Regions from separate parts of the Streptomyces sp. NPDC088553 genome, predicted to be linked through region 2. Evidence: predicted binding sites of a transcription regulator. Region 2 holds the regulator's gene; the other holds the start of a gene.

Region 1 (3,404 bases), on a different contig from region 2:
GGCGTGGTGGTGCCCGGCACCGTCGTGGCTGCCGGGGGCGTCGTGGTTCCGGGGGCCGTGGTCGTCGCCGTGGCACCCGGCTCGGCCGGTCCGCTGGTCCCCGACGGCGGCCCGCCCGGTTCGGCCGGCGTCTCCGGCCCGCAGCCGCTCGTACCGCCGATCAGGGCCCCCACCAGAAGCAGGGTCCCGCACCACGTCCCCCGTATGCCTCTCACCATGGACCGAGCATGCCGGTCGGCGGGCACCGCGCGCAGCCGGACGGTCAGGTTCACCCCCGCCGCCTGCTGTCCCTCGCCCACGAACCCGCCCCCCCGACCCGACCGTCAGCCGGTCCCGCCGCCGTCCCGGACGATGCCGGTGAGCGGACCCCGGTAGCGCCAGTCGAGGGAGTCGTACAGCGCGAGGCCGTCCGTGGTCGCGGCGAGCACCCCGGTCTCGGCGCCGGCCTGGGCGGCGGCCGCCTCCAGGGTGCGCATGACGTTGGCTCCGAGCCCGCGCCGCCGGTGTGCGGGGTCGGTCTCGATCTGGTCGGCGACGGCCGTGGAACCGGTCGGGGCGATCTGGCCGCGGGCGGCGAGGGTGCCGTCGGGCGCCAGGACGCGGACCCGGATGACACCGTCCCTGACCTCGGTGGTCCGTGCGTACCCCTCGGGCGGGGCCGGCCGGGCGCCGGGGTCCAGGGGCTTGATCATCATGAAGCCGGGGTCGTCGGGGACCGTCCATCCCTCCGTGATCCACGCGTGCGCGTCCTCGGGCCCGGCCATGATCTTGAGCCAGCTGTACGGGGTGGTCAGCCGGGTGCAGAGCGCACCGACCGTGGCCGCGTCCGGGGCGGGCAGCACATGCCGTACGACGTGCCGGGGCAGCCCCACCTCGATCCGGTGGCCCCAGGGCTCGTGGACGGCGGCCGGGGTCCCCCGGGAGACGGTCCAGCCCGCCACCCACGCCGATGTAAGAGCTGCAATATCCATGCAGTCATTACATCGGCCGAGAGCGGCCCGTGCGAGGGTGATCGCTCAGAGCGAACAGGCGTCCGGGAACATTCATGGGCTCACATGCATTGAGTCGGCATAGCTCAACTTGACTGCCGAAGGGGAGATCATGGCTTCTGACTCCAAGCCGTCCGTGCCGCTCACTCTGCCCGTGCTGCCGCTTGACGACGAGGTCGTGCTGCCCGGAATGGTGGTGCCGCTCGACCTGTCCGACAACGACGTACGCGCCGCGGTGGAGGCCGCCCAGGCCGCCGCGCGGCCCGGAGCGGGCAAACCGCGGGTGCTGCTCGTGCCGCGCGTCGACGGGACCTACGCCGGGACCGGTGTCCTGGGCACCGTCGAGCAGGTCGGACGCCTGTCCGACGGCGACCCCGGCGCCCTGATCCGCGGCCTCGGCCGGGTGCGCATCGGAGCCGGGACGACCGGACCCGGCGCGGCCCTGTGGGTCGAGGGCAGCACCGTCGAGGAGACCCTGCCCGAACCGCTGCCCGGTCAGGTCACCGACCTGATCAAGGAGTACAAGGCGCTCGCCACCAGCTGGCTCAAGAAGCGCGGTGCCTGGCAGGTCGTCGACCGCGTCCAGCAGATCGACGGCGTCGGCGCCCTCGCCGACAACTCCGGATACTCGCCCTTCCTCACCGTCGAGCAGAAGGTCGCGCTCCTGGAGACCGCCGACCCGGTCGCCCGCCTCAAGCTCGCCACCGCCCAGCTCCGCGAGCACCTCGCCGAGCAGGACGTCGCCGAGACCATCGCCAAGGACGTCCAGGAGGGCGTCGACAAGCAGCAGCGCGAGTTCCTCCTCCGCCGCCAGCTCGAAGCCGTCCGCAAGGAGCTCCGCGACCTCAACGGCGAGGCCGAGGGCGACGAGTCCGACGACTACCGCGCCCGCGTGGAGGCAGCCGACCTGCCCGAGAAGGTCCGCGAGGCCGCACTCAAGGAGGTCGAGAAGCTGGAGCGGTCCAGCGACCAGTCCCCCGAGGGCTCCTGGATCCGCACCTGGCTGGACACGATCCTCGAACTCCCCTGGAACGAGCGGACCGAGGACCGGTACGACATCCGCGGCGCCCGCGCCGTCCTCGACGCCGAGCACGCGGGCCTGGACGACGTGAAGGAACGGATCACCGAGTACCTCGCGGTGCGCAAGCGGCGTGCCGAACGCGGCCTCGGCGTGGTCGGCGGCCGCCGCGGTGGAGCCGTCCTCGCCCTCGTCGGCCCGCCCGGCGTCGGCAAGACCTCGCTCGGCGAGTCCGTCGCGCACGCGATGGGACGCGAGTTCGTCCGGGTCGCCCTCGGCGGCGTCCGGGACGAGGCGGAGATCCGCGGTCACCGCAGGACCTACGTCGGCGCCCTGCCCGGCCGGATCGTGCGGGCCATCAAGGAGGCCGGGTCCATGAACCCGGTGGTCCTGCTCGACGAGATCGACAAGGTCGGCTCCGACTTCCGCGGCGACCCCGCGGCGGCCCTCCTCGAAGTCCTCGACCCGGCGCAGAACCACACCTTCCGTGACCACTACCTGGAGGTCGAACTCGACCTCTCCGACGTCGTCTTCCTCGCCACGGCCAACGTCCTCGAAGCGATCCCGGAGGCCCTGCTCGACCGCATGGAGCTGGTCAGGCTCGACGGCTACACGGAGGACGAGAAGGTCGTCATCGCCCGTGACCACCTGCTGCCCCGGCAGTTGGAGCGCGCGGGCCTGGAGCCCGGCGAGGTCGTCCTGGAGGACGCGAGCCTGCGCAGGCTGGCCGGCGAGTACACCCGCGAGGCGGGCGTCCGCACCCTGGAGCGGGCCATCTCCCGGCTGCTCCGCAAGGTCGCGGCCCAGCACGAACTGGGCGACCGCGAAATGCCGTTCACGGTCGGCCCCGACGACCTGCGCGAGCTGATCGGACGGCCGCACCACGTGCCGGAGTCGGCCCAGGACCCGGCGGAGCGCCGTACCGCCGTGCCGGGTGTCGCCACCGGGCTCGCCGTGACCGGCGCGGGCGGTGACGTCCTCTTCGTCGAGGCGTCCCTGGCCGACCCGGAGACCGGCGCCGCCGGGCTGACCCTCACCGGCCAGCTGGGCGACGTGATGAAGGAGTCGGCGCAGATCGCGCTCTCCTTCCTCCGCTCGCACGGCGCGGAACTGGAACTGCCCGTCACCGGTCTGAAGGACCGTGGCGTGCACATCCACTTCCCCGCGGGCGCGGTCCCCAAGGACGGCCCGAGCGCGGGCGTCACCATGACGACCGCCCTCGCCTCCCTGCTGAGCGGACGCCTCGTCCGTACGGACGTGGCCATGACCGGCGAGGTCTCCCTCACCGGCCGGGTCCTCCCGATCGGCGGGGTGAAGCAGAAGCTCCTCGCCGCGCACCGGGCGGGCATCACCACGGTCGTGATCCCCAAGCGGAACGAGGCCGACCTGGACGACGT
Region 2 (3,404 bases):
AGCTCGTGCACCCCATCGAGCAGGAGATACAGGTCCGACGGCAGCACGCTATCGCCCTCGCGGACGCTTTCGAGCCGTTCATGGCGATCCACACCCAGGATCCCTCCGGCGCCCAGGCGATCACGGTCCTCGAAGGCCTCAGCGTCATCAACGCCGCCCTCGACCGCGCCATCAACGAGTGCACCGCGGAACTCCTCACCATCCAGCCCGGCAGCGGCCGCCGCCCCGAGACCCTCGAAGCCGCCCTGCGCCGCATGGAACCGCTGCTCGACCGCGGTGTCCGGATGCGCACGCTCTACCAGCACACGGCCCGGCACCATCCCGCCACGCTGGCCTACGTCGAACGCGTCGCGCCGTACGGACTCGAACTGCGCACCCTCGAGGAGATCGTCGACCGGCTGATCATCGTCGACCGCAAGGTCGCCTTCGTGCCCGCGCGCAGCGACCGCCAGGTCGCCCTCGAACTCCGCCACGAGGGCCTCGTCCAGTACCTCGTCGGCGTCTTCGACCAGTTCTGGCTGCACGGCGTGCCGTGGGAGGACGAGATCCCGTACAGCCCCTCCGTCGACGGCATAGGCGGTGTCCAGCGCTCCATCGCCAAACTCCTCGTCGAGGGGCACGTCGACGAGGCCATCGCCCGCCGCCTCGGCATGAACGTGCGCACCTGCCGCGCCCACATCGCCAAACTCGCCGCCGCCCTCGGCAGCGGCAGCCGGGCCCAGCTCGGCTACCTGATCGCGCAGTCGGGCATCCTCGAGGGAGACAACTGACCACCGGACACCTGACCAGCGTCGAACGGGACAACTCACCACCGTGTACGTACAGATCGACCTCGACGGGCCCGCCGGGACCCTCCGCGTCTCCGGGCACGACCTGCCCACCGCGGAGCTCGTACGGGCCCCCGGGACCCGCCCCGACACCCACACGCCGATCGGCACCCGCAAGGCCGCCCTGCTCGCGCTGACGGTGGGCGGGGAACCCGCCGTCATCAGGCCGGCCCGCGCCCGGCTGCTCCGCCGCTCCTACCGGGTGGACGTCCGCGTCGACGGCGTCCGCTACCGGCTCGTCCCCTGCTCGCACCGGGACAGCCGGCTCACCCGGAACGGGAAGGCGCTCGGCACCCTGGAGTCCGCCGGGGACGGCAGGGTCGACGCCGACTGGGACCCGGCGGCCGCCCTCACCCCGCTCGACCACTCCGTCGGCACCGCCCTCGCCGCCGCGTTCGGCACGGGCGCCGCGCCCTGGTGGGAGACGCTCGGCGACATCGTGGCGGAGCTCATCCCGTGACCCGGGTACGGCGAGGCCCCCTCCACACGTCGTGGAGGGGGCCTCGCCGTACAGGAACTACTCTCCGGTGCGCTTCGGGCGCCAGACCACCAGCGCGCTCGCCTGCTGCACGTCCTGGTACGGCACCAGATCACGCCGGTACGAGGCGTGCACCTGGGCCTCGCGCTGCCGCATCGCCGCCGCCGCGCCGTCGACGGCCGCCGACAGCTCCGCGATCCGGCCCTGCAGCGCCGCGACCTGGTTCTCCAGCTCGATGATGCGCTTGATCCCGGCCAGGTTGATGCCCTCGTCCTGCGACAGCTGCTGCACCTGACGGAGCAGCTCGATGTCACGGGCCGAGTAGCGCCGGCCACGGCCCGCCGTACGGTCCGGGGAGACCAGACCGAGACGGTCGTACTGACGGAGTGTCTGCGGGTGCAGACCGGAGAGCTGGGCCGCCACCGAGATGACGTACACCGGCGACTCGTCGGTCAGTTCATACGGATTGCGTCGGCGCCCGTCCACCGGGTCACGCTCCCTTCGCGGCCTGGAAAAGCTCCGCCCGCGGGTCCTCGGAGGCGGTCGCCTCGCGATAGGTCTCCAGGGCGTCACGTGCCTTGTCGTCCAGCTCCTTCGGCACCGCGACCTCGACCGTCACGAGCAGGTCGCCGCGCGTGCCGTCCTTGCGGACCGCGCCCTTGCCCCGGGCGCGCATGGTCCGGCCGTTCGGAGTGCCCGCGGGCAGCTTGAGGGTGACCGCGGGGCCGCCGAGGGTCGGCACCTTGATCTCGCCGCCGAGCGCCGCCTCCGTGAAGGAGACCGGCACGGTGACGGTGAGGTTGTCGTCCTTGCGGCCGAAGACCGGGTGGGCGTCGACGTGCACCACGACGTACAGATCGCCGTTCTGCCCGCCGCGCTCCCCCGGCGCTCCCTTGCCGCGCAGCCGGATCTTCTGGTTGTCGGAGACACCCGCCGGGATGCGGACCTGCATGGTGCGGGAGGACTTGGCCCGGCCGCTGCCCTTGCAGACCTCGCACGGGTTCTCGGCGATGAGGCCGCGGCCCTTGCAGTCCACGCAGGGGTCGGTGAGCGAGAAGCCGCCGCCGCTGCCGCGCGAGACCTGTCCGGTGCCGACGCAGGTCGGGCACACCCGGGGGGTGCCGTTCTTGTCGCCGGTGCCCGAACACGCCGTGCACGGCTGCTGGCTGGACATCCGCAGCGGTACGGTCGCGCCCTCGATGGCCTCGGTGAAGCTGAGCGTCACCTCGGACTCGATGTCCTGACCGCGCCGCGGCTGGGTACGGGTGCCCGCACCGGCGCCGCGGTTGAACAGACCGCCGAAGACGTCCCCGATGCCGCCACCGCCGCCGAAGCCGCCGCCCGCGCCGCCGCCCTGGGTGCCTCCGAAGAGGTCACCCAGGTCGAAGTTGAACGAGCCGCCGCCGGGGCCTCCGGGTGACCGGAAGCCGCCGTTCCCGAAGAGGGCGCGGGCCTCGTCGTACTCCTTGCGCTTCTTGGGGTCGCCGAGGATGTCGTTCGCCTCGGAGATCTCCTTGAAGCGCTCCTCGGCCTTGGCGTCGTTCTTGTTGGCGTCCGGGTGGTTCTCGCGGGCGAGCTTCCGGTACGCCTTCTTGATCTCGGCCTCGGTGGCGTCCTTGGGGACGCCGAGAACCTTGTAGTAGTCCTTCTCGACGAAGTCCTTCGTGCTCATCGACGTCCCTCCTTCCGGACTGCTCCGGGTCGTGTCACCGCTGTGCGGCCGGTCGCGCTACCCCTCCTCGGGGGCACCGCTCTCCTCGTCCGTGGACGACTTCGCGTCGTCCTTGGCCGGCGCCGCGCCCGGCTGGGGCTCGGCGACGGCCACGCGGGCGGGCCGGATGGTCCGCTCGCCGATGCGGTACCCCGGCTGCAGGATCGCCACGCACGTCGTCTCGGTGACGTCCGGCGCGTACGAGTGCATCAGGGCCTCGTGGATCGTCGGGTCGAAGGGCTCGCCCTCCTTGCCGAACTGCTGCAGACCCATCTTGGCGACGACGGTCTCCAGCGATTCGGCCACCGACTTGAACCCGCCCACGAGCTCGCCGTGGTCCCGGGCCCGGCCGACGTCGTCGAGCACCGGGAGCAGGTCGCTCAGGAGG

Evidence for each region. The regulator HspR, encoded in region 2, represses chaperone genes until heat shock. The targets are predictions, from matches to a motif close to TTGAGNNNNNNNNNCTCAA.
Region 1: lon (endopeptidase La) is a predicted target of HspR. The motif match lies at 1,061-1,079, and genes of this name have one in related genera.

The regions. Positions count from the first base shown of each region.
Region 1 covers NZ_JBIVMG010000007.1:320,941-324,344, forward strand. The annotation lists gene ACIP8Z_RS25310 (hypothetical protein) at 1-218, opposite strand, end outside; gene ACIP8Z_RS25315 (GNAT family N-acetyltransferase) at 324-971, opposite strand; gene lon (endopeptidase La) at 1,102-3,404, shown strand, end outside.
Region 2 covers NZ_JBIVMG010000006.1:453,463-456,866, reverse strand. The annotation lists gene ACIP8Z_RS22730 (helix-turn-helix transcriptional regulator) at 1-770, shown strand, start outside; gene ACIP8Z_RS22725 (hypothetical protein) at 814-1,287, shown strand; gene ACIP8Z_RS22720 (heat shock protein transcriptional repressor HspR) at 1,345-1,791, opposite strand; gene dnaJ (molecular chaperone DnaJ) at 1,796-2,977, opposite strand; gene grpE (nucleotide exchange factor GrpE) at 3,035-3,404, opposite strand, start outside.